4 regions of the Kitasatospora sp. NPDC098652 genome follow, and region 2 is predicted to be linked to each of the others. Evidence: riboswitches for the same ligand, from Rfam matches in the RefSeq annotation. Region 2 holds a riboswitch; each other region holds the start of a gene.
The links. Region 2 has a riboswitch for cobalamin ahead of ACIQWA_RS23395 (HoxN/HupN/NixA family nickel/cobalt transporter). Riboswitches for the same ligand answer to the same signal wherever they lie in the genome.

Region 1 (6,995 bases), on a different contig from region 2:
CGGCTCGGGGATTCGCGGGGGTTCAGACGAGACGGTCGAACAGCAGCTGGAGGGCGCCGGTCGCGGGGTGGCGGACGGGGGTGGCCCGGACGCCGAACACCTCGGCCAGCAGCTCGGGGCGGAGCACCTCGTGGGGCTCACCGGCGGCGACGATCCGGCCGGCTTCCAGCACGTACAGCCGGTCGCAGTGGGCCGCCGCCAGGTTGAGGTCGTGCAGGGCGGTGAGCACCGTCGGCCCGGCCTCGCGGGCGAGCGCCAGCACCTCCAACTGGTGTGCGATGTCAAGGTGGTTGGTGGGCTCGTCCAGCACCAGCAGGCGCGGTTCCTGGACGAGGGCGCGGGCGATCAGCACCCGCTGCTTCTCGCCGCCGGACAGGCTGGGGAAGGCGCGTTCGGCGAGGTGGTCGGCCCGGACCCGGCGCAGCGCGGCGGCGCAGCGTTCCCGGTCCCCGGCGGTCGGGCCGGCGGCGAATCCGCGCCGGTGCGGCAGCCGGCCCATGGCGACCACCTCGGCCACCGTGAACTCGAACTCGGCGGGGTGCTCCTGGGTCAGCGCGGCCACCCGGCGGGCGGTGTCGCGGGCGGTGAGCGCGTGCAGGTCGTCGCCGGCCAGCCGGACGGTCCCACCGGCCGGGCGCAGCACCCGGTAGACGCAGCGCAGCAGGGTCGACTTGCCGCTGCCGTTCGGGCCGATCAGCCCGACCACCTGCCCGGCGGCGGCCGCCAGGCTCACCTCGTGGACCAGCCGGGCGCCGGCCAGTTCCACCGAGACGCCGTCGACGCGCAGGTCCTCGGCGCCGGTCGAAGGGGTCGGGCCCGTCTTCGCCGTCATCGCCGGCCTCCGAAGGCCTGGCCGCGGCGGCGCATCATCAGCAGGAAGGCGGGCACCCCGAGCACCGCGGTGAACACTCCGACGGGCAGTTCGGCGGGCGCCAGCAGGGTGCGGGAGGCGATGTCCACCCAGACCAGCAGCAGCGCGCCGGCGAGCGGCGCGATCACCAGCACCCGGCGGTGCCCGGCGCCGACCAGCATCCGGGCCAGGTGCGGCATCAGCAGTCCGACGAAGCCGATCGCCCCGCTGACGGCGACCACGGTGCCGGTGACGGCGGCGGTGACCACGAACAGTTCCCGGCGCAGCCGGTCCGGGTCGACGCCGAGCGAGGCGGAGGTCTCGTCGCCCATCGCGAGCGCGTCCAACCGCCCGGCGGCGCAGGCCAGGTAGGCCAGTCCGGCCAGTACGGTGCCGGCCGCGATCGGCACCGAGCCCCAGGTGGCGCCGCCGAGGCTGCCGAGCAGCCACATCATGGCGTCCCGGGCGGCCTCGGCGTGGTCGGCGGAGAAGACCATCAGGGTGGTCACGGCGGAGAAGCCGTAGGAGAGCGCGGTGCCGGTGAGCACCAGCCGCAGCGGGGTGAGCCCGTACGCGGTGCGGGCGGCGAGGTAGACCAGCGCCATGGCGAGCAGCGCGGAGCCGAACGCGGAGACCGAGATCGCCCACACCCCGAGCGAGGCGAAGGCGCCGAGCAGCAGGACGGCGTTGGCGCCGACGGCGGCGCCGGAGGAGATGCCGAGCACGAAGGGGTCGGCGAGGGCGTTGCGCACCAGGGCCTGGACGGCGACCCCGGTGGCGGCCAGCCCGCCGCCGACCACGGCGGCCAGCAGGGTGCGCGGCAGCCGGAGCTCCCAGACGATCGCGTACGCCGCCGCGTCGTTCGCGTCCAGCCGTCCGCCGGTCAGCCCGGCGCCCAACAGCCGCAGGACGCCCGGGAGTTCGATCCCGGAGGCGCCGAGCGCGACTCCGCAGACCAGCGAGAGCAGCAGGGCGGCGGCGAGGCCGAGGGCGAGCGGGAGGGTCGGTATTCGGCGAACGGGGTCACTCACGTGCGGGCGCGCCTTGCCTCGGGCCGCGGGTGTGCCGGGGCGGGCGCCGGTCGGGGGCGGGCCCGGGCGCCTTCCCCTCGCAGTCCACGGCGAGTTGTCGGGAGTTCAGCGGCCGGGGGCGATCGGGCTGGCCCGGCCCCGGGACCGCGGGCCGTGCTCACCGTTGCGGGTCAGCGCCGGATTCGCACCGGACTTCCCCCTCGGACGCCCTGGCAGCATAACAGCCACTCAGGGCAGGCAACCCTTACCGGGATCCGTTCCCGGGGTGGCAGGCCTGGGAGACCCGGACCGGCCCGGGAAACGCACGACCGCCCCCGTCCGACGGTGCGGACGGGGGCGGCCGGGTGGCGACGCGTCAGGCTCAGGCCTGCTTGGTCTCCCAGAAGATCTTGTCGACCTCGGCGATCAGGTCCAGCAGGGCCTGGCCGGTGGCCGGGTCGGTGGACGCCTTGGCGGCCGAGGCGGCCTTCAGGGTGTCGTTGATCAGCTGGTGCAGCTGCGGGTACTTCTCGAAGTGCGGGGCCTTGAAGTAGTCGCTCCACAGCACCGAGATGTGGTGCTTGACGGCCTCGGCGCGCTGCTCCTTGATGATGATGGCGCGGGCGCGGAAGTGCGGGTCCTCGTTGGCCTGGTACTTCTCCTGGGTGGCCTTGACCGACTCGGCCTCCAGCTTGGCCTGGGCCGGGTCGTAGACACCGCACGGCAGGTCGCAGTGGGCGTGAGCAGTGGCACGCGGTGCAAACAGACGAGAGAACATGGGAGTCCTTCCTTAGATCGTCTTCCCGCGCCCGAGATTACCCTTCCGGCCTCCGGGTTTCGCGGCCGGGCGGTGGGCCTAGGGCAAAAGACGGACCCGGAACCGGGGTAATCCGGACATCGAACGGACCTGTGACCGGGGTCGTCCGGACATCGAACGGATGACGGTCCGTACGGCAGACTGGGGGCGGTCGGTCCCCCGGAGGAGGAGCCATGACGCGGAGCACGGAGCCGCAGGGCGGCGGGCCGGGCGGCGCGGTGCCGTTCGGGCTGGTGGACGTCTCGGGCCCGTCGATGGTCCCGACCCTGCGCGAGGGCGACCAGCTGCTGGTCCGCTACGGCGCGCCGATCCGGCCCGGTGCGGTGGTGCTGTTCCGGCACCCGTTCCAGCAGGACCTGCTGGTGGTGAAGCGGGCCGCCGAGCGCCGTCCGAAGGGCTGGTGGCTGCTGTCCGACAACCGTCCGGTGGACAGCGACAGCCGCAGCTACGGCCCGGTCCCGGACGAGCTGGTGCTCGGCCGGGTGCTGCTGCGGCTGCGGCCGAGCCCGGCCTGGCTGGCGCCGGGCCGGGGACTGGAGCGGCTGCTGCTCGGCCCCCGGCTGGCCCGGGTGCCGGGCCTGGCCCGCCGGTTCGGGGTCTTCGTCGACGAGCCCTGAGGCCGCCGCTACGTCCCGGCGGTGTGCGCCGCCTCGGCCTCCTGGCGCTTGCGGGCCCGGTACGCGGCGACGTTGGCGCGGGTCGCGCAGCGGTCGGAGCAGTAGCGGCGGGAGCGGTTGGTCGAGGTGTCCAGGTAGGCGTTGCGGCACGGCGCGGCCTGGCAGATGCCGAGCCGGTCGGCGCCCAGCTCGGTGAGGTGCACGGCCAGGCCCATGCAGGCGACGGCGCTGAAGTGCGCCGTGGCGGTGGGCGAGTTGTCGGCCAGGTGCAGGTGCCAGCGCGGCCGGCCGGCGTCGTCCAGGTAGTCGTGCCCGGAGACCAGCGGGCTGACGGGGTACTCCATCAGCAGGCTGTTCAGCAGGTCGACGGACCGGATCTCGTCCCCCTCGGCGGCGGCCTCGAACACCCCGCGCAGCCTGGTCCGCACCGCCCGCAGCCGGGGCACGTCGGACTCGTCGGCCAGCGCGGCGGCGCGGGAGGAGTCGGAGAACAGGGCGCGTACGGCGTCCACCGAGGTCAGCGTGTCGGTGCCGCGCTCGGGTTCCTCGGTGTTCACCAGCCGAACGGCGAGATCGGCGTACGAGGCGAGCTCCACGGCGGTCCTTCCAGTGGTTGCGGTAACGGGCCCGGACCGTTGCGGTAACGGGCTGGGCGCTTCCAGCCTATTACCCGGCCGGGGAAAACGTCGGCGCCCGGCAGGAAGTCGTCTGCCGGGCGCCGGGCGTACGGGCTCAGAGCACCTTGGAGAGGAAGGCCCTGGTGCGCTCGTGCTGGGGGTTGGTGAGCACCTCGCGGGGGTTGCCGGACTCGACCACCACACCGCCGTCCATGAACACCAGCGCGTCGCCGACCTCGCGGGCGAAGCCCATCTCGTGGGTCACGACCACCATCGTCATGCCCTCCTCGGCCAGGCCGCGCATGACGTCCAGGACGTCGCCGACCAGCTCCGGGTCGAGCGCCGAGGTGGGCTCGTCGAAGAGCATCAGCTTGGGCTTCATGGCCAGCGCGCGGGCGATCGCCACGCGCTGCTGCTGGCCGCCGGACAGCTGCGAGGGGTAGTTCTTCGCCTTGTCGGCCAGACCGACCCGCTCCAGCAGGGCCATCGCGCGCTCCCGGGCCTCGGCCCGGCTCTCGCCCTTGACCTGGACCGGCGCCTCGATGACGTTCTCCATGGCGGTCATGTGCGGGAACAGGTTGAAGCGCTGGAAGACCATGCCGATGTCGCGCCGCTTGAGGGCGACCTCGCGGTCCTTGAGCTCGTGGAGCTTGTCGCCCTTCTGCCGGTAGCCGACCAGTTCGCCGTCCACCCAGAGGCGGCCGCCGTTGATCTTCTCCAGGTGGTTGATGCACCGCAGGAAGGTCGACTTGCCGGAGCCGGACGGGCCGATCAGGCAGAACACCTCGCCCTGCTTGACCTCCAGGTCGATGCCCTTGAGCACCTCGACCAGGCCGTAGGACTTGTGCACGTTCTCGGCCCGGACCATCGGCTCGCCGGTGGGCGCGGAGTCGGTGGGGGTCTTGCTCAGATCGGTCATACGTGACCACCTCCCTCGAGCCCCGGGACGACGTCGGCGGTGGTCTTCGGGGCGGGCTTCCCGGCGAACAGGCCCCGCAGTCGCTGCAGCGGGGTGGGCGGGAGGGTTCGGTTGGAACCTCGGGCGTAGTGGCGCTCGATGTAGTACTGACCGATGGTCAGCACCGAGGTGAAGAACAGGTACCAGAGGCTGACCACGATCAGCAGCGGGATGTTCTGGTAGTTCCGGGAGTAGATGACCTGGCCGGCCCGGAAGATCTCCTCCAGGGAGATCACGGAGACCAGCGAGGTGGTCTTGAGCATCGAGATGGTCTCGTTGCCGGTCGGCGGGATGATCACCCGCATGGCCTGCGGCAGGACGATCCGCCGCATGGTCTGGAACCGGCTCATCCCGAGCGCGTGGGCGGCCTCGGTCTGGCCCTCGTCGACCGACTGGATGCCGCCGCGGACGATCTCCGCCATGTAGGCGGCCTCGTTGAGGCCGAGGCCCAGCAGCGCGGCGACGAAGGTCGGGATCAGGACGTTGGTCTCGCCGGACCAGAACTCCGGACCCCACGGGACGCCGATCGACAGCTTGGCCCAGATCAGGCCGAGGAAGTTCCAGAACACCAGCTGCACCAGGACCGGGGTGCCGCGGAAGACCCAGATGTAGACCCAGGCGGTGCCGGCCAGCAGCGGGTTCGGGGAGAGCCGCATCACCGCGAGGATGATGCCGCCGACCACACCCATGAGCATGGAGAGGGCGGTCAGCTCCAGCGTCACGAGCAGCCCGTGCATGATGCTGTCGTGGAACAGGTACTGCCCGACGATGTCCCACTTGAAGGCGGGGTTGGTGAGGAGGGCGCTCAGCAGCATCGCCGCGAGCAGGGCGATGACGACGGCGCCCGCCCAGCGTCCGGGGTGGCGGACCGGGACGGCCTTGATGGTCTCAGGCCGTCCCTTCGGCGCCGTCCCCTTGTCCAGAGAGTTCACGGTGTGGCCTCGGGGGAGAGATGAAGCGTACGAGGGGTCAGCTGACGGCGCCGTTGACGGTCGACTTGTCGATGGCACCGCTCTCGACGCCCCACTTGGTGAGGATCTGCTTGTAGGTGCCGTCGTCGATCAGCGACTGGATGGCGCCCTGGATGGCCGGGGTGAGCTTGGAGCCCTTGGCGAGGGCGACGCCGTAGGGGGCCACGCCGTAGGTGTCGCCGAGCTTCTCCAGCTGCCCGCCGGACTGCTTGATCGCGTAGTCGACGACCTGGGAGTCGGCCATCATCGCGTCGTCGCGGCCGGAGACCACGGCGTTGGTGACGTCCGTCTGGAGGTCGAACTTGTCGCCGTCGTTCTGGATGCCCGGCTTGCCGGCCTTGGCGCAGTCCGGGTTGCGGGTGTCCTTGATCTCGTCGGCCTGGGTGGTGCCGGTCTGCACGGCGACCTTCTTGCCGCAGAGGTCCTTCGGGTCGACCTTGCCGGGGTTGCCCTTCTTGACCGCGATGGCGCTGCCCGAGTTGAAGTAGGTCACCATGTCGACGACCTGCTCGCGCTCCTTGTTGTCCGTGAAGGACGACATGCCGAGCTGGAACTTGTTCGACTGGATGCCGGGGATGATCGCGGTGAAGCCGGAGTCCTGGACCTCGGCGGTGAGGCCGAGCTTGGCGGCGATCGCGTTGGCGAGGTCGACGTCCATGCCGATGACCTTGCCGCTGTCGTCCTTGAACTCGTCCGGCGCGTACGAGGCGTCCGCGCCGACCAGGAGCTTCCCGGCCGACTTGACGTCGGCGGGGACGAGGGCGGCCAGCTTGTCGTCGGCCTTGACCGTGTTCACGGTCGCGGAGGCGTTGGGGGCGCCACTGCCGTCGCTGCTCTTGCTGCTGCTACAGCCGGTCAGCACCAGGGACACGGACACGGCAGCCACGCCGGCCGCGAAGAGGCGGGTGCGCTGGGTACGGACGGTCATGAGGGGGATCTCCTCCTGGGGAGAGAAATCGGGCGGAGCGCGCCGCGGGAGCGGCGCACCGGGGCAGCTGGCCGTACGGAGCCGTACGGGTGGTCACTCGCGGTACGTCTTCGTACGTGCGTTGCCGGGTGGTGCAGTTGCCTGGGCGCAGGTGGCCGCCCAGGGTGGTGCGGGGTACTGCTTCCGCCACCCTCCGCCGAGGTGGACGTCGACCTGAACCGCCTCGA
Region 2 (6,995 bases):
GGGCGATGATCCGCTTGAGCTCGGCCCGGCGCTCGGCGTAGCGGGCGACGGTCGCGCGCCGCTGCTCGTTCTTTGCGATCTTGCTCTGCTTGGCCATCAGACCTTCTCCCCCCGGGCGCGGATGCGGGCGACGGCGGCCTCGACGCCGATCGTGTCGACGGTCTTGATCCCCTTGGCGCTCAGCACCAGCCGGACGTACCGGCCCTCGCTGGGCAGCCAGTAGCGCTTGCGCTGGATGTTGGGGTCGAAGCGGCGCGGGGTGCGGCGGTGCGAGTGCGAGATCGCGTTGCCGAAGCCGGGCCGGCGACCGGTGAGCTGGCAGTGGGCGGACATGGGTGCTCCCTGTCGTCCGGGAATGGGCAGGACGGAGGTCACGTTACACCAGATGAAAATGACTTCCATTTCGGTGTACGGTTCCGATCCAGCCCCGCGGACCCCGCACCACGAGACCCCGGGACCCGAAGCCCACGAGCCCGCGACCCCAGGAGGACGCCCGATGGCCCGCAACGAACTGCGCCCCGTGATCAAGCTCCGCTCCACCGCCGGCACCGGCTACACCTACGTGACCCGCAAGAACCGGCGGAACGACCCGGACCGGATGGTCCTGCGCAAGTACGACCCGGTCGTGGGCCGGCACGTCGACTTCCGCGAAGAGCGCTGACCGCACGAACCCCTTCGGAGGAGCCCCACCATGCAGCCCGGAATCCACCCCGCCTACCGCCCGGTCGTCTTCCGCGACAAGGTCGGCGGCCTCGCCTTCCTCACCCGCTCGACGGCCACCAGCGACCGCACCGTCGAATGGGAGGACGGCAACACCTACCCGGTGATCGACGTCGAGATCTCCTCGGCGAGCCACCCCTTCTACACCGGCCAGTCCCGGGTGCTCGACACCGCCGGCCGGGTCGAGCAGTTCCGCCGCCGCTACGGCGACCGGCACTGACGACGGAACGCGAACGGCGCCTCCCCCGAGCTCGGGGGAGGCGCCGTTCGCGACGTACGGGGACGGCGCGACGTACGGGGACGGGCTCAGCGCGGCGGCGGCACGGACACCACCATGGTCAGCCGCAGCTCCCGCTCCCCCGCGTTGCGGTAGACGTGCGCGAAGGAGGCGTCGAAGGAGACCGTGCTCCCGACCGGCACGGTGTGCTCGCGCTCGCCGTGCACGAGGGTCAGCTCGCCCTCGACGACCCGGAGGATCTCCACCGTCCCGGCCGGGTGCGGCTCGGAGGAGTACTCCTCACCGGGCGCCATCCGCCACTCCCACAGCTCCAGCGGCCCGGGCGCCTCGATCCCGTGCAGCAGGGTGCCGGTCCCGCCGGCCGGCCCGTTCCAGAGCGGGACGGCCTGGTCGCCGGGCACGATCCGGACGTCCGGACCCTCCTCGTAGTCGAGCAGGGTGGCGATCGAGACGCCGAGCGCGTCGCCGAGCCGGACCACGGTGGCCACGCTCGGATTGGTGCGGCCCTGCTCGATCTGGACGATCATGCCCCGGCTCACCCCGGACCGGGCGGCGAGGGCGTCCAGGGTGTGGCCGCGCTCGGTGCGCAGCCGCTTGAGGTTCCGGGCGAGGGCCCTGGAGACCAGGTCGGGGTCCGGCACGCGGGCAGTCCTCCGGTGTCTCACCGTACGAGAAGTACAGAATAGTGTTCGGCCGAGTTCAGTTTTGTGCACTACGCTGCCGTTCCGGCAACAAGTCCATCCGACTGTACTTCGGAGTGCATTGTGCTGTCCTCGATCCCCCGCGCCCCGGCCCCCCGGGCCTCGACCCCGCACGCCGTGAGCCCCGGGGCGCTCCGGTGACCGCCCTGCTCGCCCTCGCCGCCAGCCTGCTCACCGGCCTCGGCGACTTCGGCGGCGGCATCCTCACCCGCCGACTGCCCGCGCTCGCCGTCGTGGTCGTCTCCCAGGCCACGGCCGCCGCCGTACTGGTACTCGCGGTGCTGGCCACCGGCGGCTGGGCCGACGCCTCCCCGGCCCTCTGGTACGCCGTCGCCGCCGGGGTGATCGGCCCGTTCGCGATGCTCGCCTTCTACCGGGCGCTCGCCCTCGGCCCGATGGGCGTGGTCTCCCCGCTGGCCACCGTGGGCGTCGCCGTCCCGGTCGGCCTCGGGCTCGCGCTCGGCGAGCGGCCCGGCCCGGCGCAGCTGGCCGGGATCGCGGTGGCGGTGGCCGGCGTGGTGCTGGCCGGCGGGCCCGAACGCGGCGGACCGGCCGCCGCCCGTACCGCCCTGCTGCTCACCCTGGCCGCCGCCTTCGGCTTCGGCGCCAACATGTCCCTGCTCGCCCAGGCCTCGGCCGGCGGCGGGCTGCTGCTGGTGCTGTGCGTCCAGCGGCTGGTCAACATCGCGGTCGGCGGCGCCGCGCTGCTGTACTCGCTGCGTGGCGTGTACTCGCTGCGTGGCACCGCCGGCGGCGGACTGCTGCCCGGGCTGCGCGCCCGGCTGCCGCTGCTCACCGCCGTGGGGCTGCTCGACGTGGCCGGCAACGCCGCCTACGCGACGGCCTCGCACGGCGGCTCGGCGGCGGTGGCCGCCGTACTGGCCTCGCTCTACCCGGTGGTCACCGCGCTGCTGGCGCGCGGGGTGTTGAAGGAGCGGCTGCGCCCGGTCCAGGTGGTCGGCGCCGGGCTCGCCGTGGCGGGCACGCTGCTGCTCGCGGCAGCGTGACCCCGACCGCTACTGCTGCTGCTGCGCGGGAGTCCAGCGCTTCTCGACGCCCGCCAGCTTCCAGTACCCGATGGCGATCGCCCACACCACCACGAACAGCCCGGCGATCGCGTAGCCGACGTTGTCCAGCGAGATGTCCGCGATGAACCCGGTCACCGGGTCGGTCAGGTCGAGCTTCTCGTGCAGCACGCCGACCAGTTCGATGGTGCCGATGATGAAGGCCACCGCGATCGACAGCCCGGTGATGGTCAGGTTGTAGTACACCTTGCGCACCGGGTTGGAGAAGGCCCACTGGTACGCGAAGTTCATGAACGTCCCGTCCAGGGTGTCGAACAGGCTCATCCCGGCCGCGAACAGCAGCGGCAGGCAGACGATCGCGTACCAGGGCAGCCCGGCCGCCGCGCCCGAACCGGCCATCACCATCAGGGTGACCTCGGTCGCGGTGTCGAAGCCCAGGCCCAGCACCATGCCGACCGGGAACATCTGCCCGGGCCGGGTGATCGAGCGGGTAGCCCGGTTCAGGATCCGGGCCATGAAGCCGCGCGAGTCGAGGTGCGCCTCCAGCTCCGACTCGTCGAACTGCCCGGCCCGCATCGAGCGGAACACCTTGAGGATGCCGAGCAGCGCCGCCAGGTTGAGCGCGCCGATCAGGTAGAGGAAGGCGCCGGAGGCCGTGGTGCCGACCACCCCGAGCCACTTGTGGGTGGCCGAGTCGTCGTCCATCAGGGTGTTCGCCAGCTGGGCACCGCCCGCCACCAGGGCGGCCATGATGACCACCATCGAGGAGTGGCCGAGGGCGAACCAGAACCCGACCGAGACCGGCCGCTTGCCGTCCGCCATCAGCTTGCGGGTGGTGTTGTCGATCACCGCGATGTGGTCGGCGTCGAAGGCGTGCCGCATGCCGAGGGTGTAGGCGGTGATGCCCAGGCCCACCCCGAAGACCTGGGTGCCGACGGCGTAGTTGTGCGGCGCGACCAGGAAGATGAGGGTCCCGAAGGCCACCACGTGCATGGCCAGGATCACCCCCATCAGCCCGGCGGTACGGACGGTGTCCTCGCGCTTCCACCGGAAGGTGGGCAGTACGGAGGGGGCGGGGTCCGCCTCGGCGGGCGCGGCGGTTTCGGGCAGGGTCATCTTCGGATCACGCTCCAGCACCTCGTGGAATGACTTCGTGAGATGCCGTGGCCGGTCTCCTGGCTTACGGGGCTTCCGGACCCGCCTTCCCAGGCGCACGAAGCGCCCAGTGGCATGTGGGTCCGGACTTCTCTCCCCCGATCACAGTGGCGAGGGCCGCTCCGGAGCAGGACCTGTCGAAGGTCCGTCACCGGTATTCCCGAGCACCACGGCGGGGAACACCGTAGGGGCAGGACCGCACCCTCGCAAGGTTGCGCACCTGTGCAGGTGTCCAGGATCACAGGTCGTGAGCTGCCAGAATGTCCGCATGCATCTCGTACCGGCCGACCGCGCGGGCCACCGCACCATCGACGGACACCGGGTCTGCGAAGCCATCGCCGCCATCGGTGACACCGAGCACGTCCGGTCCTGGGCCGAGCGGTTCTCCCTGCTCGCCGACCCCGGCCGGCTCGCCCTGCTGCTCGCCCTCCACCGGGCCGGGCCGCTCGCCGTCAGCGACCTGGCGGTCGCCACCGGCATGCGCGACCCGGCCGTCTCCCAGGCCCTGCGGCTGCTCCGCACGGCGGGAGTGGTCACCGGAGACAAGGACGGACGCGTGGTGCGCTACCGGCTCGTGGACGACGCCATGCGCCCCCTCCTCGACGAATGCGCCGCCGCCGACCACGAGGAGCCCGCCGCGGCGGCGGGCTGACCGACACTCGGCAAACCACGCCGGGGGCGCGGGGGGATGAGTACGATCTTCGTGTGCTGATTCGCCTCCGGCCTCGGCCTTGGCCCGACGACTCACGCTGGGATTCCCGACCGGTCACGGCGCGCGTCCTCGCCGTCGCCCGCACGCTCACCTCGGCCACCCGGGTTCTCGACGTGCTCATGCTGCTGCGTGGTCAGGACGGCATCAGGTTCTACATCACCGTCAACCCCGGCTCGGAGTTCGCCACCGGACTCGACGACTACCTCCGCACCCTGCCCGGCAACATCACCGTGCTGCCCTGGAAGGAGGCCGTCCGGTACGAGTTCGACCTTGCCGTCGCCTGCGCCGTCCACGCCTCCATGCACCGGCTGCACGCGCCGCTCGTCGTCCTCCCGCACGGCGCCGGGTACAACCGGCTGGTCACCGAGTCCACCGGCGACCCGGTCAGCGCCGCCGGCCTCTCCCGGCGGGAACTCACCTACCGGCGGCGGGTGTTCCCCAGCGTCGTCGGCCTCACCCACTCCGAACAGTTCGGCCGGCTGGCGGACTGGTGCCCCGAGGCCCTCCCCCGCGCCCGGGAGGTCGGCGACCTCTGCCACGACCGGATGCAGCACAGCGCGGACTCCCGGGACCGCTACCGCGCAGCGCTCGGCGCCGTCGACGGACGGCGCCTGGTCGTGGTCAACTCCACCTGGAGCGAACACTCGTTATTCGCCCACGCCCTCGACCTCCCGTCCTCGCTCATCGCCCAGCTCCCGGCCGACGAGTACACCGTGGCGGTGATCCTGCACCCCAACATCTGGGCCAAGCACGACCCGGAGGCGATCCTCGCCGCCGCCACCCGCTCCGGCCTGCGGCTCATCCCACCGCACCAGGGCTGGCAGGCCACCGTCGTCGCCGCCGACTGCCTGATCGGCGACCACGGCTCGGTCTCCTTCTACGGTGCGGCCCTGCGGCACCCGACCCTGCTCGTCACCAGCGGCGCCGCCGAACTCGACCCGCGGTCCCCCACCTACGCCTTCGGCCAGGCCGCACCCGCGCTCGATCCGCACAGCGACCTGCTGGCCCAGATCGAACAGGCCATGGCGAAACACGATCCGGCCTCACTGCAGTCGATCACCGACCGCTCGCTCGGCCGACGCGGTCGTTCCGGCGAGCTCCTGGCCACCCTGCTGCACGACTTCCTGCCGGCCGTCGACCGGCCGGCCAAGGCCCCGGACCTGCCGCCCTACCCGGCACCCGTCCCGCTACCCGCCGAGTCGCCGACGGCCTACGACGTCGAGGGCGAATGCCGGGGCAGCGAGGTCAGCCTCCGCCGGTTCCCGATCGTCGTCCCCGAGCACCACCGCCCCCGTGGCTTCCACGTCGCGAGCACCGAGGAACCCGTCCGAGAACTGAAGTTCACGGCGGAGGTCCTGGCCCGCACCACGATCCGGGCCGAACGGCCCGCCGAGCACTGGCTCGCCGAGGCCTCGGCCGACTGGCCGAGCGCCGGCGTGCTGGTGGCCGCCCTCGGTGAGGCCCGCCATCTGGTCCGGCTGCCCGACGGCCTGCTCCTGGAGGCACAGGCCGAGGAAGCCTGGGGCACCACCGAACCGCTCCTGGACCCGCTCCTGCTGGGCTCCGCGCTCGTCCTGTGGCTCGCCGACGGCGGCGAGCCGGCCCTGCTGCCCGACCACGGCCTCACCATCCGCACCGGAACCCACCTGACCCGGGTGGCCTTCACAGCACGGCCGGCCTAGACCCAGGTGCCCTTCCCGGCACGGCCCGCCTAGGGCGTGTCTGACAATTCGCGTCGGATCAGCGCGCGGCGTTGGGGTGCGTGCATCGCAAGGCGGAGGAGGGAGTCCATGCGGAGCATCGGCGACTGACGACAACGCGGCGAGGTGCGTGCCCCGGCGTCGCGCGCCCGGCGGGAATTGTCAGACACGCCCTAGGCCTCCGGCTCTCCCAACCAAGCCCGGCTGCGCGCCGCGAGCGTGGCGTCCCCGAGCTCCTCCGCGAGCGAGAGCAGCAGTCGGTGCGCCTCCCGCTCCTTGGCGAGCTGGCCGAGCTCCGCCGCCCGTCGCACGCACTCCTCCGCGCACCGGACGGCCGACTCCAGGTCCCCCAGGCCGCGGTACGCACGGGCCCGCACCAGCGGCAGCCGCATCAGCATCGGCTCGTCGTCGGTGCGCTCGGCGGTCGCCGCCGCCCCGTCCAGCACACCGATCGCCTCGGCCGCCCGCCCGGCCGCGATCAGGGCCTGGGCGATGTTGTAGTCCTGCACGACCTCGCCGTGCGGATCGCCCTCGTTGGCCTCCCTGGCCAGGACGAACCGCTCCACCGCACGCTCCGGACGCCCGTCGGCCAGACAGAGCAGACCGTCGGTCTCGTACAGCACGCCGCTCAGCCGCGGCTCGTCGACGAGCGGCAGGATCTCCGACGCCATCGCGACCTGCTCGACGGCCAGCGGGTACTCCTTCAACTCGTAATGCGCCCGCGCGAGTTGGTTGCGCATGCGG
Region 3 (6,995 bases), on a different contig from region 2:
GGCCGTGATGCCGCCGGATGGTGGGGACACTCCTCCGGCCGAGGTCGCCAGATGGTTCGGGTTGCTCCTCGTCCACCTGGCACTCACCGCCGCGTCCGCTTCGGAGCTGGAGCGGGGCAGTTCCCGGGAGACGGTCTCGGAGTGGCTCGAGGAGGTGCTGGGGCCGGTACCGACCCCGGCGCTGCTGCGCGCCGGGGATCCGACCCGGATCGACCACGTCGAGGCGGTGAGTGCCACCGAGAGCTACGCCCAGTGCCGGGAGTACGCCGTCGACCTGATCCGGCTGGGCCTGGTCGACCCGAACGAGGAACCGGACGAGCGGGGTGTCGACGCCCACTGCGCGGTGACGAACGACAAGCAGATGCGGATCATGGTGATGGCGATGCTCGGCCGCCTCGGCGCCGGTCCCGGCGCGCGCCGTTGACGGTGCCCCGGTGGCGGCGGTGAACTCCGGCCGACCAGGGTGGTCGGCTGCGGCCGCAGCGGCACGGGCCGGCTGCCCGGGCCGGCTGCCTGCCGGCCCGCACCCGGCCGCCGACAGGTCCGGTCCCTCCGTGATCAGCCAAGGGTGTCCAGGTACCGGTGAATGATCAACTCACTCTGTGCGGCCTGCACGGCGGCCCGCGAAGCGGCTGGCGCCGGCCCGGCGAGGTGCCTCAGCGCCGGTGGCGGCCCCGGTGCCGGACGGCCGGGGCGGACGGCCGCGCCGGGAGGAACAGCCGGGCCGCCTCCCGGCCCAGGTTGACGCCGATGGCCAGGGACAACGCCGTGGCGGTGGCGTGCCCGAGGCGGCCGAGGCCGGCCTCCGGTTCGCCGCGGACGAAGGCGAGCAGCCCGAAGTACAGCAGCGACCCGGGCAGCAGCGACCCCAGGGCCGCGGTGACGTACGGCAGCACCGAGCCGCCCCGGTAACGGGCCATCAGCTGGCCGGACAGGCCGACCAGGACGGCGGCCAGGCCGGTGGCCACGATCGGCTCCGTGCCGGCGTCGGCCAGCACGGAGTACGTGGTCCAGCCCGCCGCGCTGTTGACCAGGACGGCCGGCAGGGTGGTCGGCTCGGTGTTGAGCAGCACCGCGAAGGTCAGCGCGAGCAGGACGGCGGCCGCGAGTTGCAGCGGCGGGTTGGAGGTGGCGGCCGGGCCGCTCTCGGCCGCCAGGTCCGCGCCGTTGTTGACCCCGATGTAGAGCACGGTCATCACCCCGACGACCACGCCCGCCAGTAGGTACAGCACCTCCAACAGCCGTGCGGCGGCGGTGAGGTAGAAGCCCGCGAGGCCGTCCTGCACGGCCGCGACCATCGGCCAGCCGGGCAGCAGCGCGTACAGTCCGCCGGTGATCACCACCGAGCCGCGCAGCTGCAGCTGGTTGAAGGACATCAGGATGCCGACCACCGCGGCCGGGGTCGCGGCCGCCGCGATCCGGTAGAACTCCGGCAGGTCGTGCCGTTCGACCCGGTCGGCCAGCACGCCGCCCACCACCGTGGTGACCACGGCGCTCACGAACACCAGCCAGGCCCGGGCGTCGGCCCGGCCGCCGACCAGCAGGGTGGCGGCGCCGGCCAGCAGGCCGGAGGAGAGGACCAGGACCCAGGCCGGGTAGTGGCGGCAGTGCCGGCGCACGGCGCGCAGCCGCCGGTGGGCGTCGTCCACGGCGAGACCGCCCGCGGTGATCTCGGTGACCAGCCGGAACAGCGCGGCCAGCCCGGAGTAGTCCCCGGTGGGGCGGCGGACGAAGCGTTCGGCCGTCACCGGCGGGTCGCCGTGGCCGGGCCGGTAGGAGATCGCGACCCGGGTGAAGGCGACCTGGGGGTCGCAGGGGCGGACCCGGTAGGTGCGCGCCACGGCGAGCATCGCCGCCTCGACGTCCTCGGCGCCCTCGCCACAGATCAGCATCAACTCGCCCACCAGCAGCGCCAGTCCGAGCACGGCGGCGACCGCGGCGGGCCCCGGCTCGGCCGCACCCTCGTCCTCCTCCTCGCCGTGCCCGGCCGCCGGGTGGGCGGAGTTCGGGGAACGCAGCAGCGGCAGCATCTGCTCCGGCCAGCGGACCGCGCCACCCACCGCCCGGGGCGGTCTTCCGGAGCCGGGATCGGCCTCCTCGGCCGCGCCCGGTCCGCCCTGCGACGGCACCCGCGAACCGTCCGGCCCGGCCGTCCCGGCCCGCGCACCGCTCTCCTCGTGTTCCCGCATCGTCGCTCCCTGGACCACCCCCCAACTCGGCTGCTCTCGGCACTCCTTCGACTACCCATCGTCACCACTTCGTGAACGTCGCACCCGGAGTGCGGAATGATCCGCGCGCCCCGCTCGGCGGCCGGCGCCGTCTCATCATGCGGACGATTGCGCGGTTCTCCGGCCGGAAACCGGCGGGCCGGACGTAGGGTGACAGGTGCAGCTGGTTCGCCCCGTCCGCCAGGCGGGGCGTCGTAAGAGGGAACCCGGTGACGCCTTTCAACAGGCCAGTCCGGGACTGCCCCGCAGCGGTGAGTGGGAACGACCGCCGTCATACGCACTGGGCCCGGGTCGGGTCTGGGAAGCGACGGCCAGTAGGTGCCGGTCCTCGACGAGGACGGGCGGGCCCGCGAGTCCGAAGACCTGCCACTGCCCGGGCGCGACCGTTCGCGCCCGGCCATCCGGTGACCTCGAGGGCGGGTCGGCGACCACACCAGGCGGAGCCGTACCCGTGTGCGGGCGGTCGCCCGGTCTGTCGTCCCTTCGCGTCCTCGCCCCCGTCGCCGGGCACTTGAGGAATCAGACTCGCGAAGGAGAGTCCCTTGACCACGAAGTCCGCAGCCGCGGCGACCCTCGCCACCGCCCACGGCTACCCCCGGCAGGGCCGGGGCCGGGAGTTGAAGAAGGCGATCGAGGGCTACTGGAAGGGCGCCGTCACCGCCGAGGCACTGCTGGCCACCGCCGCCGACCTGCGCCGGGGGAACTGGCAGCAGCTCGCCGACTCCGGCATCGAGGAGGTCCCGACCGGCGACTTCTCGCTCTACGACCACGTGCTGGACACCACCGTGGCGGTCGGCGCGATCCCGCCGCGGCACCGGGAGGCGGTCGACGCCGACCCGCTGGACGGCTACTTCGCCATGGCGCGCGGCAACCAGGACGTCGCTCCGCTGGAGATGACCAAATGGTTCGACACCAACTACCACTACCTCGTCCCGGAGTTGGGACCGGACACCGCCTTCGCCGCGAACCCGGCCAAGGCCGTGGCCGAGTTCGAGGAGGCCCTCGCGCTCGGCCATGACGCCCGTCCGGTGCTGGTCGGGCCGGTCACTTACCTGCTGCTCGCCAAGCCGGCGCCCGGGGTGGCCCCCGACTTCCAGCCGATCACCCTGCTGGACCGGCTGCTGCCCGTCTACGAGGAGCTGCTCACGGCACTCCGGGCCGCGGGCGCGCAGTGGGTGCAGTTGGACGAGCCCGCGCTCGTCCAGGACCGGACCCCGGCCGAGCTGAACGCGGCCGCCCGGGCCTACCGTGAGCTGGGCGCGCGGACCGACCGGCCGAAGCTGCTGGTGGCGAGCTACTTCGACCGCCTCGGCGACGCCCTGGCGGTGCTGGCCAAGGCCCCGGTGGAGGGCCTGGCGCTGGACTTCACCGGGCCGGCCGCCGCCAACCTGGAGGACCTCGCCGCCGTCGGCGGGCTGCCCGGCAAGCGCCTGGTCGCCGGGGTGATCGACGGGCGCAACATCTGGATCAACGACCTGGGCGCTTCGCTGGCCACCCTGGCCACCCTGCTCGGGCTCGCCGACCGGGTCGACGTCGCGCCGTCCTGCTCGCTGCTGCACGTGCCGATCGACGCCACCCTCGAACGCGACATCGACCCGCAGATCGCCCGCTGGCTGGCCTTCGCCAAGCAGAAGGCCACCGAGGCCGCCCTGCTGGCCCGCGCCCTGCGCGAGGGCACCGGCGCGATCACCGCCGAACTCGCCGCCAACCGCGCCGACCTGGCCTCCCGCGCCACCTCGCCGATCACCCGGGACCCGGCCGTCCGCGCCCGCACCGCGGCCGTCACCCCGGGCGACGCCCGGCGCGCCCAGCCCTACCCCGTACGGGCCGAGGCCCAGCGGGCCCGGCTCGCACTGCCGCTGCTGCCGACCACCACCATCGGCTCCTTCCCGCAGACCACCGAACTGCGCGTCGCCCGCGCCGACCTGACCGCCGGGCGGATCGACGCCGCCGCGTACCGGGAGCGGATGGCGGCGGAGGTCCGCGAGGTCATCGCCTACCAGGAGAAGGCCGGGCTGGACGTCCTGGTGCACGGCGAGCCCGAGCGCAACGACATGGTCCAGTACTTCGCCGAGCAGCTCACCGGCTACCTGGCCACCCGGCACGGCTGGGTGCAGTCCTACGGCACCCGCTACGTCCGGCCGCCGGTGCTGGCCGGGGACATCTCCCGCCCGCACCCGATGACGGTCGACTGGTTCCGCTACGCCCAGGACCTGACCGACCGTCCGGTCAAGGGCATGCTGACCGGCCCGGTCACCATGCTCGCCTGGTCCTTCGTCCGCGACGACCAGCCGCTCGCCGAGACCGCCCGGCAGGTCGCCCTCGCCCTGCGCGACGAGGTCACCGACCTGGAGGCGGCCGGCGCCGCCGTCGTCCAGGTCGACGAACCGGCCCTGCGCGAGACCCTGCCGCTGCGCGCCGCCGGCCGCCCGGCCTACCTGGACTGGGCCACCGAGGCCTTCCGGCTGGCCACCTCGGGCGTGCGCGCCGACACCCAGGTGCACACCCACATGTGCTACGCCGAGTTCGGCGCGATCATGACCGCGATCGACGACCTCGACGCCGACGTCATCTCCCTGGAGGCCGCCCGCTCGCACATGGAGGTCGCCGGGGAGCTGGCCGCCGCCGGGTACCCGCGCGAGGTCGGCCCGGGCGTCTGGGACATCCACTCCCCGCGCGTGCCGAGCACCGAGGAGGCCGTCGAGCTGCTCCGGGCCGGTCTCGCGGCGATCCCGGCCGAGCGGCTCTGGGTCAACCCCGACTGCGGCCTCAAGACCCGCGGCTGGCCCGAGACCCGCGCCTCGCTGGAGAGCCTGGTCGGCGCCGCCCGCCGCCTGCGGGCCGAACTCACGGGCTGACCACGAGAGTTCGGGGGGGCGGGCCCGGCGCACGACTGCCGGGCCCGCCCCCGCGCGGGGGCGGTGTCGCGCCTGGGGTCGGTGATTCAGGGTCAGGACTTCCGGCGGCGGCGGCGGGCCGGGGCCGACCGGTCGACCCTGGCCCCGGCCCCGGTCCCGGCCCCGGTCCCGGCCTCGCCCCGGTCGGCCCGTGCTACCTCCCGGCCCGGCGGCTGCCGAGTCGCAGGCCGCCGAACACCAGGCCGCCCACGAAGAGGACGATCCCGATCAGGAGCAGCCACAGCAGCCCCTTCACCAGGACACCCACGAAGCCGAACACCACCGCGATGAGCAGGATGAACAGGAGCAGTGCCATGTCGTTCCCCTTCCCCTTCGTCTCTTCGTGTCCGCCTGTCAGGCTCGTGTCCGCCGTCGGGTGCCGCCGTCAGCGGTCGCGCCCGAGGGCGCCCTCGACCCGGTCGGCGGCGCCGCGCGCGGCGTCCTTGACGTCGTCCGCGGCCTGCTTGACCTTCGACTCGACCTGATCGGCCTGGCCCTCGCCCTTGAGCTTCTGGTCGCCGATCGCGTCCCCGGCCTTCTCCTTGGCCTTCCCGGCCAGTTCCTGCGCCTTGTTCGACAGGCTGCCCATGCGGTCCTCCCGTGGTCCGTGGTCCGTCGTCCGTCGGTGGCGTGGTGCCACCGCCTGTTCGTCTGCGTTTGCCCCGTAATCGCCCTTCCATGCACCGGGGCGGATCGGTGTCCTGGCGCGTTGCGCGGCGCGGTGCGGCCGCCCGGCTGAGATGCTCTGCCGGTGGAGACCAGGGACACGGGCCGGATCGAGGCGTTCAGCGACGGGGTGTTCGCGATCGCGATCACCCTGCTGGTGCTGGAGATCAAGATCCCTCAGGCGCACGGGGCGGCGGAGCTGTGGCGGGCGCTCGGGGCGCAGTGGCCGTCGTACTTCGCGTACGTGGTGAGTTTCCTGGTGATCGGCGTGGTCTGGGTGAACCACCACACCCTGTTCGTCCACCTCGCGCGGGTCGACCGCACCCTGATGTTCCTCAACCTGCTGCTGCTCATGCTGATCTCGGTGCTGCCGTTCCCGACCGCCGTGGTCGCGCAGAACCTGCGCAACGGCTCGGCGGCGAACGTCGCGGCGGCCGTGTACGGCGCGGTGATGGTCGGCCAGTCGGCGCTGTTCTCCGCCTTCTGGAACCACGTCACGCGCACCGGCCGGTGCTTCGACGAGCGGGTGGACGTGCCGGCCGCCCGGGCGGCCCGGTGGCGGTTCGAACTGGGGCTGGTGGTCTACCCGCTCACCGTCGCGCTGGCCTTTCTCTCCGCCCCGGCGGCCCTCGCCGTCCACGGACTGCTGGCCGTCTACTACGGGTTCAACCAGGTACGGGTGCCGCTGCTGGCCCAGGGGGCGTGACCGAATCGCGGAACGGCGGGCGGGGGAGGGCCGGTTGTCGTAGCCTCCGGGCCATGGACCACGACTTCGCCACCCGCTTCGCCCAGGACTGGGCCGCCGCCTGGAACTCCCACGACCTGGAGCGCATCCTCGCCCACTTCACCGAGGACGTCGTCTTCGCCTCGCCCCGGATCGTCGAGCTGATCGGCGACCCGTCCGGCGAGGTGCGCGGCAAGGAGGCCCTGCGCGTCTACTGGTCGAAGGGCCTCCAGCACCTGCCCGACCTGCACTTCACCGTCGAGGACGTCCGGGCCTCCGTGGACACCCTCGTCATCAACTACCGCAACGAGCGCGGCCGGGCCGTCGCGGAGGTGCTCACCTTCCGCGACGGCCTGGTCTGCCAGGGCCTCGGCGCGTACGGGCCGGAGGCGTAGCGCTCGACCGGCCTGCCTGGCGCCGAGACCGGCCTGGAGGCCGTCCGCCACGAAGCCGCCGAGGCCGAGGGCCGTCAGACGACGG
Region 4 (6,995 bases), on a different contig from region 2:
CCGGTGGACGTGCAGATCTGCGTCGCGGACGGGCTGATCTACGACGGTCTCGACTACGCCGACCGGATCGAGCAGCGGCTGACCCGGGCCGGCCTGAGCTGCGGCCGCCTGGACCTGGTGACCGAGGCGGCCGAGCTGACCGCGCGACGGCAACAGCCGGCCTTGGCGTACGTGTTCACCGGAGGCCAGACCTCGGTGCACTCCGACGCCGCGTGGATGCGCGCGACCGTCAAGCTGATGGGGGAACTCGTCGCCGACGCGAACGGGCGTGACGGCGACACCGGCCCCGCGGTGGTCGGCGTGTGCCTGGGCTCGCAGCTGATCGCCGAGGCGTTGCGTCCGGGTTCGATCATCGACACCTCGGGCATCGAGGTCGGCCTGACCGAGGTGAACCGGGTCGGCGACCGCCGGGGCGTCGGCGTCGTGCCGTCGTTCCACTACCAGGCGATCAGTCCGCAGATCGAGGAAGTGCACGGCGTGCGGATCGAGTACCGCAACGAGCACACCTCCGTCCAGGCGCTGAGCTACGGCGAGCGGGTCTTCGGATGCCAGTTCCACCCCGAGCTGACCCCGGACGACGTGCGTCGGCTGATCGACTTCAACGAGGACGTCATCAGCCGCTGGCACGGCGACCCGGCCGCGGCGCATCGCTCGGTCGAGCAGTACCAGGACGAACTGCCCGAGGACCTCTTCGAGCGCTTGGTGATCGACCGCATCACGCGCTGACACCGTCGGGGTCCGCTGCACGGCGATCCCGACGCACCGCGATCCCGATGCACGGGGATCCCGACGGCATTCGGATGAATGTCCGCAGGGGGCCGGTGCGGTGCCGCGGGCAGAAGCCTGGAACGACCTATCCAGGGGCGTATGCCTATCCGAACGGGCCGATCTGCCCTGCTGCGCACCGTGACGACCATCTCTGCCTGCCTGGCAGCCTCCCTGCCCGCGATCGCCGCGCCCGCGGCGGCCGTACCGGTCCCCAGGGAACCGGCCGCCGCGTCGCAGTCCTGGGAAGCGACCGCGGCGAAGCTGGACCGGGTGATCCGGCAGACGGCCGCCGACGCCGGTGTCCCCGGCGTGATCGTGGGCGTCTGGAAGCCCGGACAGCCGCGCTACGTACGGGCCTTCGGCGTCGCGGACACGAGCGACTGCGCCCCGATGCGAACCGACCTCAACATGCGGATCGGCAGCGAGACCAAGACCTTCACCGTCACCGCGCTGCTCCAGCTCGTCGACCGCGGCGAGGTCGGCCTGGACGACCCGATCTCCGGGTACGTCGACGGGGTGCCCGACGGAGAGCACATCACGCTGCGTCAGCTCGCGGACATGCGCAGCGGCCTGTTCGCCTACAGCAAGGACGCGGGTTTCCAGCACCTGCTGACGACCGAGCCGCATCGCCAGTGGTCGCCGAACGAGCTGCTCGACATCGCTTTCGAGCATCCCAACCAGTTCCCGCCCGGCACGCAGTTCGACTACTCCAACACCAACACCGTGCTGCTCGGCCTGGTCGTCGAGAAGGTCACCCACCGCCCCTTGCGGGACGTGATCCGGGACCTGATCACGCGGCCGAGCGGTCTGGACCACACCTTCCTGCCGGTGGCGGCGGAGTTCCCGCTGCCGCACGCCCACGGCTACACCGACATGACGCCGGACGGCACGGTGGCGGACGCCACGGACTTCAACCCGAGCTGGGGCTGGGCAGCCGGCGCGATGATCTCGGACCTCGACGACATGCGCTCCTGGGCGGAGAACGTCGCGACCGGCGGCCTACTGTCCCCGAAGACCCAGGCGGAGCGCCTCGACGCGCAGCCCACCGGCGCGCCGGGCGACGCCTACGGGCTGGGCATCGACATCAACCACGGGTGGATCGGCCACGCGGGCTCCCTGCCCGGCTACCAGAGCCTGACGGTCTACCTGCCCGCCCAGAAGGCGACGATGGTGATCCTGCTCAACACGGACATCCCCTCGAACGGCGAGAACCCCAGCACCCTGCTCGGCCGGGCCATCACCCGGGTGGTCAGCCCCGACAACGTCTACGGTGACGCCTCCGACCAGGCCTGACACGCGACCCGGGGGGACGCGGGGGAGGTCACGACAGCAGGGCGCGCCGCAGGCCTCGCGCCTCGGGCCCCGGGCCTCTGGACTTACTAGGACGTCCGACTATATGGTCGATGGCAGGTCCGCGGTGTCAGGGAAGCCGGTGTGAGTCCGGCACGGTCCCGCCACTGTGACCGGGGAGTTCGTCCTCGTGGATGACGGCCACTGGCAGCCAGCCGGGAAGGCCTGGGGGCGGGCGTGGATCCGGGAGTCAGGATACCGGCCGCGGGTGGTCCGTGTTTTCCACGAGGATGGAGACGACACGCATGACTCCGGGCTGCCCTTCCCGTTCCGCTGCCCCTTGCCCTGCCGTGCTGACCGTCGGGGCACACCTGCTCCCCCGACGCTGACGTCAATCGCCGGACCGCCGTAGGCGCGCACGACCGTGCGCCCGGACGGTGGCGGCGGTCTCTCCATTCCTCCTCTCCCCATCCACGATGAGAGAAGGAACCGATGGTCCGTGAACTGACCCATTTCGTCGGCGGCAAGCGCGTCGCCGGGACGTCCGGCCGGTTCGGCGACGTGTACGACCCCAACACCGGCCGGGTGCAGGCCCGGGTGCCGCTGGCCGACCGGGCCGAGGTCGAGGCGGTGATCGCCGACGCCGCGCAGGCCCAGCCCGAGTGGGCCGCCTGGAACCCGCAGCGGCGGGCGCGGGTGCTGCTGCGCTTCCTGCACCTGGTCGAGCAGGAGAAGGAGGACCTGGCCCGGCTGCTCTCCGCCGAGCACGGCAAGACCGTGGCCGACGCCCACGGCGACATCCAGCGCGGCCTGGAGGTGGTGGAGTTCGCCGCCGGGATCCCGCACCTGTTGAAGGGCGAGTTCAGCGACAACGCCGGCACCGGCATCGACGTCTACTCGATGCGCCAGCCACTCGGCGTGGTCGCGGGCATCACGCCGTTCAACTTCCCGGCGATGATCCCGCTCTGGAAGGCCGCGCCCGCGCTGGCCTGCGGCAACGCCTTCGTCCTCAAGCCCTCCGAGCGCGACCCCTCGGTGCCGCTGCGCCTGGCCGAGCTCTTCCTCGAAGCGGGGCTTCCCCCGGGCGTGCTCAACGTCGTCAACGGCGACAAGGAGGCCGTGGGCACGCTGCTGGAGGACCCCCGGGTCGAGGCGCTCGGCTTCGTCGGCTCGACCCCGATCGCCCAGTACGTCTACGCGACCGCGGCAGCGCACGGCAAGCGCGCCCAGTGCTTCGGCGGTGCGAAGAACCACATGATCGTGATGCCGGATGCCGATCTCGACCAGGCCGCCGACGCCCTCGTCGGCGCCGGCTACGGCTCGGCCGGCGAACGCTGCATGGCGATCTCGGTCGCCGTCCCGGTCGGGGAGGAGACCGCGGACGCGCTGGTGGCGAAGCTGGTCGAGCGGATCGCCGCCTTGAAGGTCGGCCGCTCGGACGACCCGGCGGCCGACTTCGGTCCGCTGGTCGGCCGCGACGCCCTGGCGCGGGTCCGCGGCTACCTGGATCTCGGAGTCCGGGAGGGAGCCGAACTCGTCGTGGATGGAAGGGACTTCCGCCTTCCCGGCCACGAGGACGGCTACTTCCTCGGCGCCTCGCTGTTCGACCGGGTCACCCCCGGCATGCGGATCTACCGGGAGGAGATCTTCGGCCCGGTCCTGACCGTGGTCCGCGCCGCTGACTACGAGGAGGCGCTGCGGCTGCCGAGCGAGCACGAGTTCGGCAACGGCGTGGCCATCTACACCCGGGACGGCGACACCGCCCGGGACTTCGCCCGCCGGGTGAACACCGGCATGGTCGGGGTCAACGTGCCGATCCCGGTGCCGATCGCGTACCACACCTTCGGCGGCTGGAAGCGCTCCGGCTTCGGCGACCTCAACCAGCACGGCCCGGACTCGATCCGCTTCTACACCCGCACCCGCACCGTCACCTCGCGCTGGCCCTCCGGGGTCAAGGAGGGTGCGAGCTTCACCATGCCGACGATGGGATGAGTACGGTGCACGCAAGTGACCTGACGGCCGACCAGCGCGCCATCGCGGAGGCGACCCGGGCCTTCGCCGACGAGCACCTCGCCCCGCACGCGGTGGCATGGGACCGGGACGAGCACTTCCCGGTCGACGTGCTGCGCAAGGCGGCGGACGTGGGCCTGGCCGGTGTGTACGTGCGCGAGGACGTCGGCGGATCGGAACTCTCCCGACTGGACGGGGTGGTCGCCTTCGAGGCGCTCGCGACCGGCTGCCCGTCGATCGCCGCCTACCTGTCCATCCACAACATGGTCGGCTGGATGGTGGACCGCTACGGGACCGAGGCGCAGCGTGCCCGCTGGCTGCCGGCGCTCTGCACGGCCGAGCAGTTGGGCAGTTACTGCCTCACCGAGCCCGGCGCCGGCTCCGACGCCGCCGCGCTCACCACCCGGGCCGTGCGCGCCGGCGACCAGTGGGTGCTGGACGGCGTCAAGCAGTTCATCTCCGGGGCAGGAACGTCCCAGGTGTACGTGGTGATGGCGCGCACCGGCGGCCCGGGGCCGGGCGGCGTCTCCGCGTTCCTCGTGGACCGGGACGACCGGGGGCTGTCCTTCGGTCCGAACGAGCACAAGATGGGCTGGAACGCCCAGCCGACCCGGCAGGTGCTGCTGGACGGCGTCCGGCTGCCCGCCGACCGCCTGCTCGGGGCGGAGGGCGAGGGTTTCCGCATCGCCATGGCCGGCCTCAACGGCGGCCGGCTGGGGATCGCGGCCTGCTCGCTGGGCGGCGCCCAGAGTGCCTTGGAACGTGCGGTGGCCCATCTCGCCGACCGTGAGGCGTTCGGGGCCCGACTGCTGCACGCCCAGGCACTGCAGTTCCGACTCGCCGACATGGCGACGGAGTTGGAGGCTGCGAGGGCGCTGGTGTGGCGCGCGGCGACCGCCCTGGACCGGGGCGACCGGCGGGCACCGCAGCTGTGCGCGATGGCCAAGCGGCACGCCACCGACACCGGCTTCGAGGTCGCCAACCAGGCGCTCCAACTGCACGGCGGCTACGGCTACCTCGCCGAGTACGGCATCGAGAAGATCGTCCGCGACCTGCGGGTGCACCAGATCCTGGAAGGGACCAACGAGATCATGCGCGTCATCGTCGCCCGCGGCCTGACCGGGGCCGCCTGATGACCGGGAACGACACCGAGGAGGTCCTCGTCCAGCGGGAGGGCCGGGCCGGGCTGATCGTCCTCAACCGGCCCGCCGCCCTGAACGCCCTCACCCACGGCATGGTGCGGACGGTCTCGCAGGCCCTGGACGCGTGGGAGCAGGACGAGCGGGTCGACACCGTCGTCGTCACCGGCGCCGGCGACCGGGCCTTCTGCGCCGGCGGCGACATCGTCGCCATCCACCGCGCCGCCACCGGCGGCGACCAAGGCGCCGTCGAGGAGTTCTGGCGCGACGAGTACCGCCTCAACGCCCGGATCGCCCGGTACTCCAAGCCCTACGTCGCCGTCATGAGCGGCATCGTGATGGGCGGCGGGGTCGGGGTCTCCGCCCACGGCAGCGTCCGGATCGTCACCGAGACCACCCGGGTGGCCATGCCGGAGACGGGGATCGGCTTCGTGCCCGACGTGGGCGGCACCTACCTGCTCGCCCTCGCCCCGGGCGAGCTGGGTACCCACCTCGCCCTGACCGCGGGTTCGGTCGGCGCCGCGGACGCCCTGCTCTGCGGGCTCGCCGACCACTTCGTGCCGGCCGAGCGCCTCCCGGCCCTGCTCGACGACCTGGCCGAGCTGCCCGTGCACGACGCCCTCGAACGGCACGTCGAGCCCGCCCCGCCCGGCCGGCTGGACGGGCAGCGCGGATGGATCGACAGCTGCTACGCGGCCGGCACCGTCGAGGAGATCCTCGACCGGCTGCGGGACAGCGGTGAACCCGAGGCGAAGAAGGCCGTGGACCGGATCACCGCCAACTCGCCCACCGCCGTGAAGGCGACCCTGACGGCGCTGCGCCGGGCCCGGGCGCTGGGCCCCCTGGAGGCCGTACTCGACCAGGAGTACCGCACCTCCTGCGCGGCGCTCGCCACCCGGGACCTCGCGGAGGGCATCCGGGCCCAGGTGATCGACAAGGACCGTTCGCCGCGGTGGAGCCCGGACACGCTGAGCGCCGTCGAACCCGCCGCCGTGGCCCGCTACTTCGCCCCGCTCGGCGAGCGCGAACTCGGCCTCGCCGCCACCACACCCCTGGAGCGCTGGTGACCCACGACATCGGATTCATCGGACTGGGCAACATGGGCGGCCCGATGGCCGCCAACCTGGTCAGGGCCGGGCACCGGGTGACCGGCTACGACCTGGTGCCGGAGGCGCTGCGGCAGGCGGAGGAGGTGGGCGTCCGCCCGGCGCGGTCCGCGGCCGAGGCCGTCCGCGGGGCCGACGTCGTCATCAGCATGCTGCCGGCCGGCCGCCACGTCCTGGCCGCCTACGCGGAGCTGCTGCCCGCCGCCGGCCCGGGAACGCTCTTCGTCGACTGCTCCACGATCGACGTCGCGGATGCCAGGGCGGCGCACGAGCTCGCGGTGAACGCCGGGCACCGCGCGGTGGACGCGCCGGTCTCCGGCGGAGTGGTCGGTGCGACGGCCGCGAGCCTCACCTTCATGGTCGGCGCGGAGAAGGAGCACTTCGAGAGCGCCCGCCCGGTGCTGGAGGCGATGGGCCGCAAGGTGGTGCACTGCGGCGCGCCCGGTGCGGGGCAGGCGGCGAAGATCTGCAACAACATGATCCTCGGCATCTCGATGATCGCGGTCAGCGAGGCGTTCGTGCTCGGGGAGAGCCTGGGGCTCAGCCACCAGGCGCTGTTCGACGTCGCCTCGACGGCCTCCGGCCAGTGCTGGGCACTCACCAGCAACTGTCCGGTCCCCGGGCCGGTGCCGGCCAGTCCGGCGAACCGCGGGTACCCGGCCGGGTTCGCCGCCGCGCTGAT

Region 1: another riboswitch for cobalamin. It lies ahead of ACIQWA_RS12175 (FecCD family ABC transporter permease); the one in region 2 lies ahead of ACIQWA_RS23395 (HoxN/HupN/NixA family nickel/cobalt transporter).
Region 3: another riboswitch for cobalamin. It lies ahead of metE (5-methyltetrahydropteroyltriglutamate--homocysteine S-methyltransferase); the one in region 2 lies ahead of ACIQWA_RS23395 (HoxN/HupN/NixA family nickel/cobalt transporter).
Region 4: another riboswitch for cobalamin. It lies ahead of ACIQWA_RS39380 (CoA-acylating methylmalonate-semialdehyde dehydrogenase); the one in region 2 lies ahead of ACIQWA_RS23395 (HoxN/HupN/NixA family nickel/cobalt transporter).

Annotation. Positions count from the first base shown of each region.
Region 1 covers NZ_JBIWAQ010000004.1:317,186-324,180, reverse strand. Annotated here, with positions in the region: gene ACIQWA_RS12180 (ABC transporter ATP-binding protein) at 23-832, opposite strand; gene ACIQWA_RS12175 (FecCD family ABC transporter permease) at 829-1,881, opposite strand; cobalamin riboswitch at 1,977-2,122, opposite strand; gene sodN (superoxide dismutase, Ni) at 2,243-2,638, opposite strand; gene sodX (nickel-type superoxide dismutase maturation protease) at 2,851-3,294, shown strand; gene ACIQWA_RS12160 (CGNR zinc finger domain-containing protein) at 3,303-3,890, opposite strand; gene ACIQWA_RS12155 (amino acid ABC transporter ATP-binding protein) at 4,027-4,830, opposite strand; gene ACIQWA_RS12150 (amino acid ABC transporter permease) at 4,827-5,801, opposite strand; gene ACIQWA_RS12145 (ABC transporter substrate-binding protein) at 5,839-6,768, opposite strand.
Region 2 covers NZ_JBIWAQ010000011.1:39,576-46,570, forward strand. Annotated here, with positions in the region: gene rpsN (30S ribosomal protein S14) at 1-97, opposite strand, end outside; gene rpmB (50S ribosomal protein L28) at 97-333, opposite strand; gene rpmG (50S ribosomal protein L33) at 497-661, shown strand; gene ACIQWA_RS23380 (type B 50S ribosomal protein L31) at 692-940, shown strand; gene ACIQWA_RS23385 (XRE family transcriptional regulator) at 1,027-1,599, opposite strand; gene ACIQWA_RS23390 (EamA family transporter) at 1,797-2,666, shown strand; gene ACIQWA_RS23395 (HoxN/HupN/NixA family nickel/cobalt transporter) at 2,676-3,800, opposite strand; cobalamin riboswitch at 3,832-4,026, opposite strand; gene ACIQWA_RS23400 (metalloregulator ArsR/SmtB family transcription factor) at 4,108-4,491, shown strand; gene ACIQWA_RS23405 (hypothetical protein) at 4,671-6,233, shown strand; gene ACIQWA_RS23410 (regulator) at 6,425-6,995, opposite strand, start outside.
Region 3 covers NZ_JBIWAQ010000001.1:117,974-124,968, reverse strand. Annotated here, with positions in the region: gene ACIQWA_RS00495 (hypothetical protein) at 1-424, shown strand, start outside; gene ACIQWA_RS00490 (threonine/serine exporter ThrE family protein) at 657-2,189, opposite strand; cobalamin riboswitch at 2,424-2,593, shown strand; gene metE (5-methyltetrahydropteroyltriglutamate--homocysteine S-methyltransferase) at 2,771-5,086, shown strand; gene ACIQWA_RS00480 (hypothetical protein) at 5,280-5,441, opposite strand; gene ACIQWA_RS00475 (CsbD family protein) at 5,511-5,714, opposite strand; gene ACIQWA_RS00470 (TMEM175 family protein) at 5,877-6,497, shown strand; gene ACIQWA_RS00465 (nuclear transport factor 2 family protein) at 6,551-6,910, shown strand; gene ACIQWA_RS00460 (NADP-dependent oxidoreductase) at 6,985-6,995, opposite strand, start outside.
Region 4 covers NZ_JBIWAQ010000040.1:20,993-27,987, forward strand. Annotated here, with positions in the region: gene ACIQWA_RS39370 (type 1 glutamine amidotransferase) at 4-726, shown strand; gene ACIQWA_RS39375 (serine hydrolase domain-containing protein) at 868-2,061, shown strand; cobalamin riboswitch at 2,149-2,340, shown strand; gene ACIQWA_RS39380 (CoA-acylating methylmalonate-semialdehyde dehydrogenase) at 2,551-4,050, shown strand; gene ACIQWA_RS39385 (acyl-CoA dehydrogenase family protein) at 4,047-5,201, shown strand; gene ACIQWA_RS39390 (enoyl-CoA hydratase/isomerase family protein) at 5,201-6,274, shown strand; gene mmsB (3-hydroxyisobutyrate dehydrogenase) at 6,307-6,995, shown strand, end outside.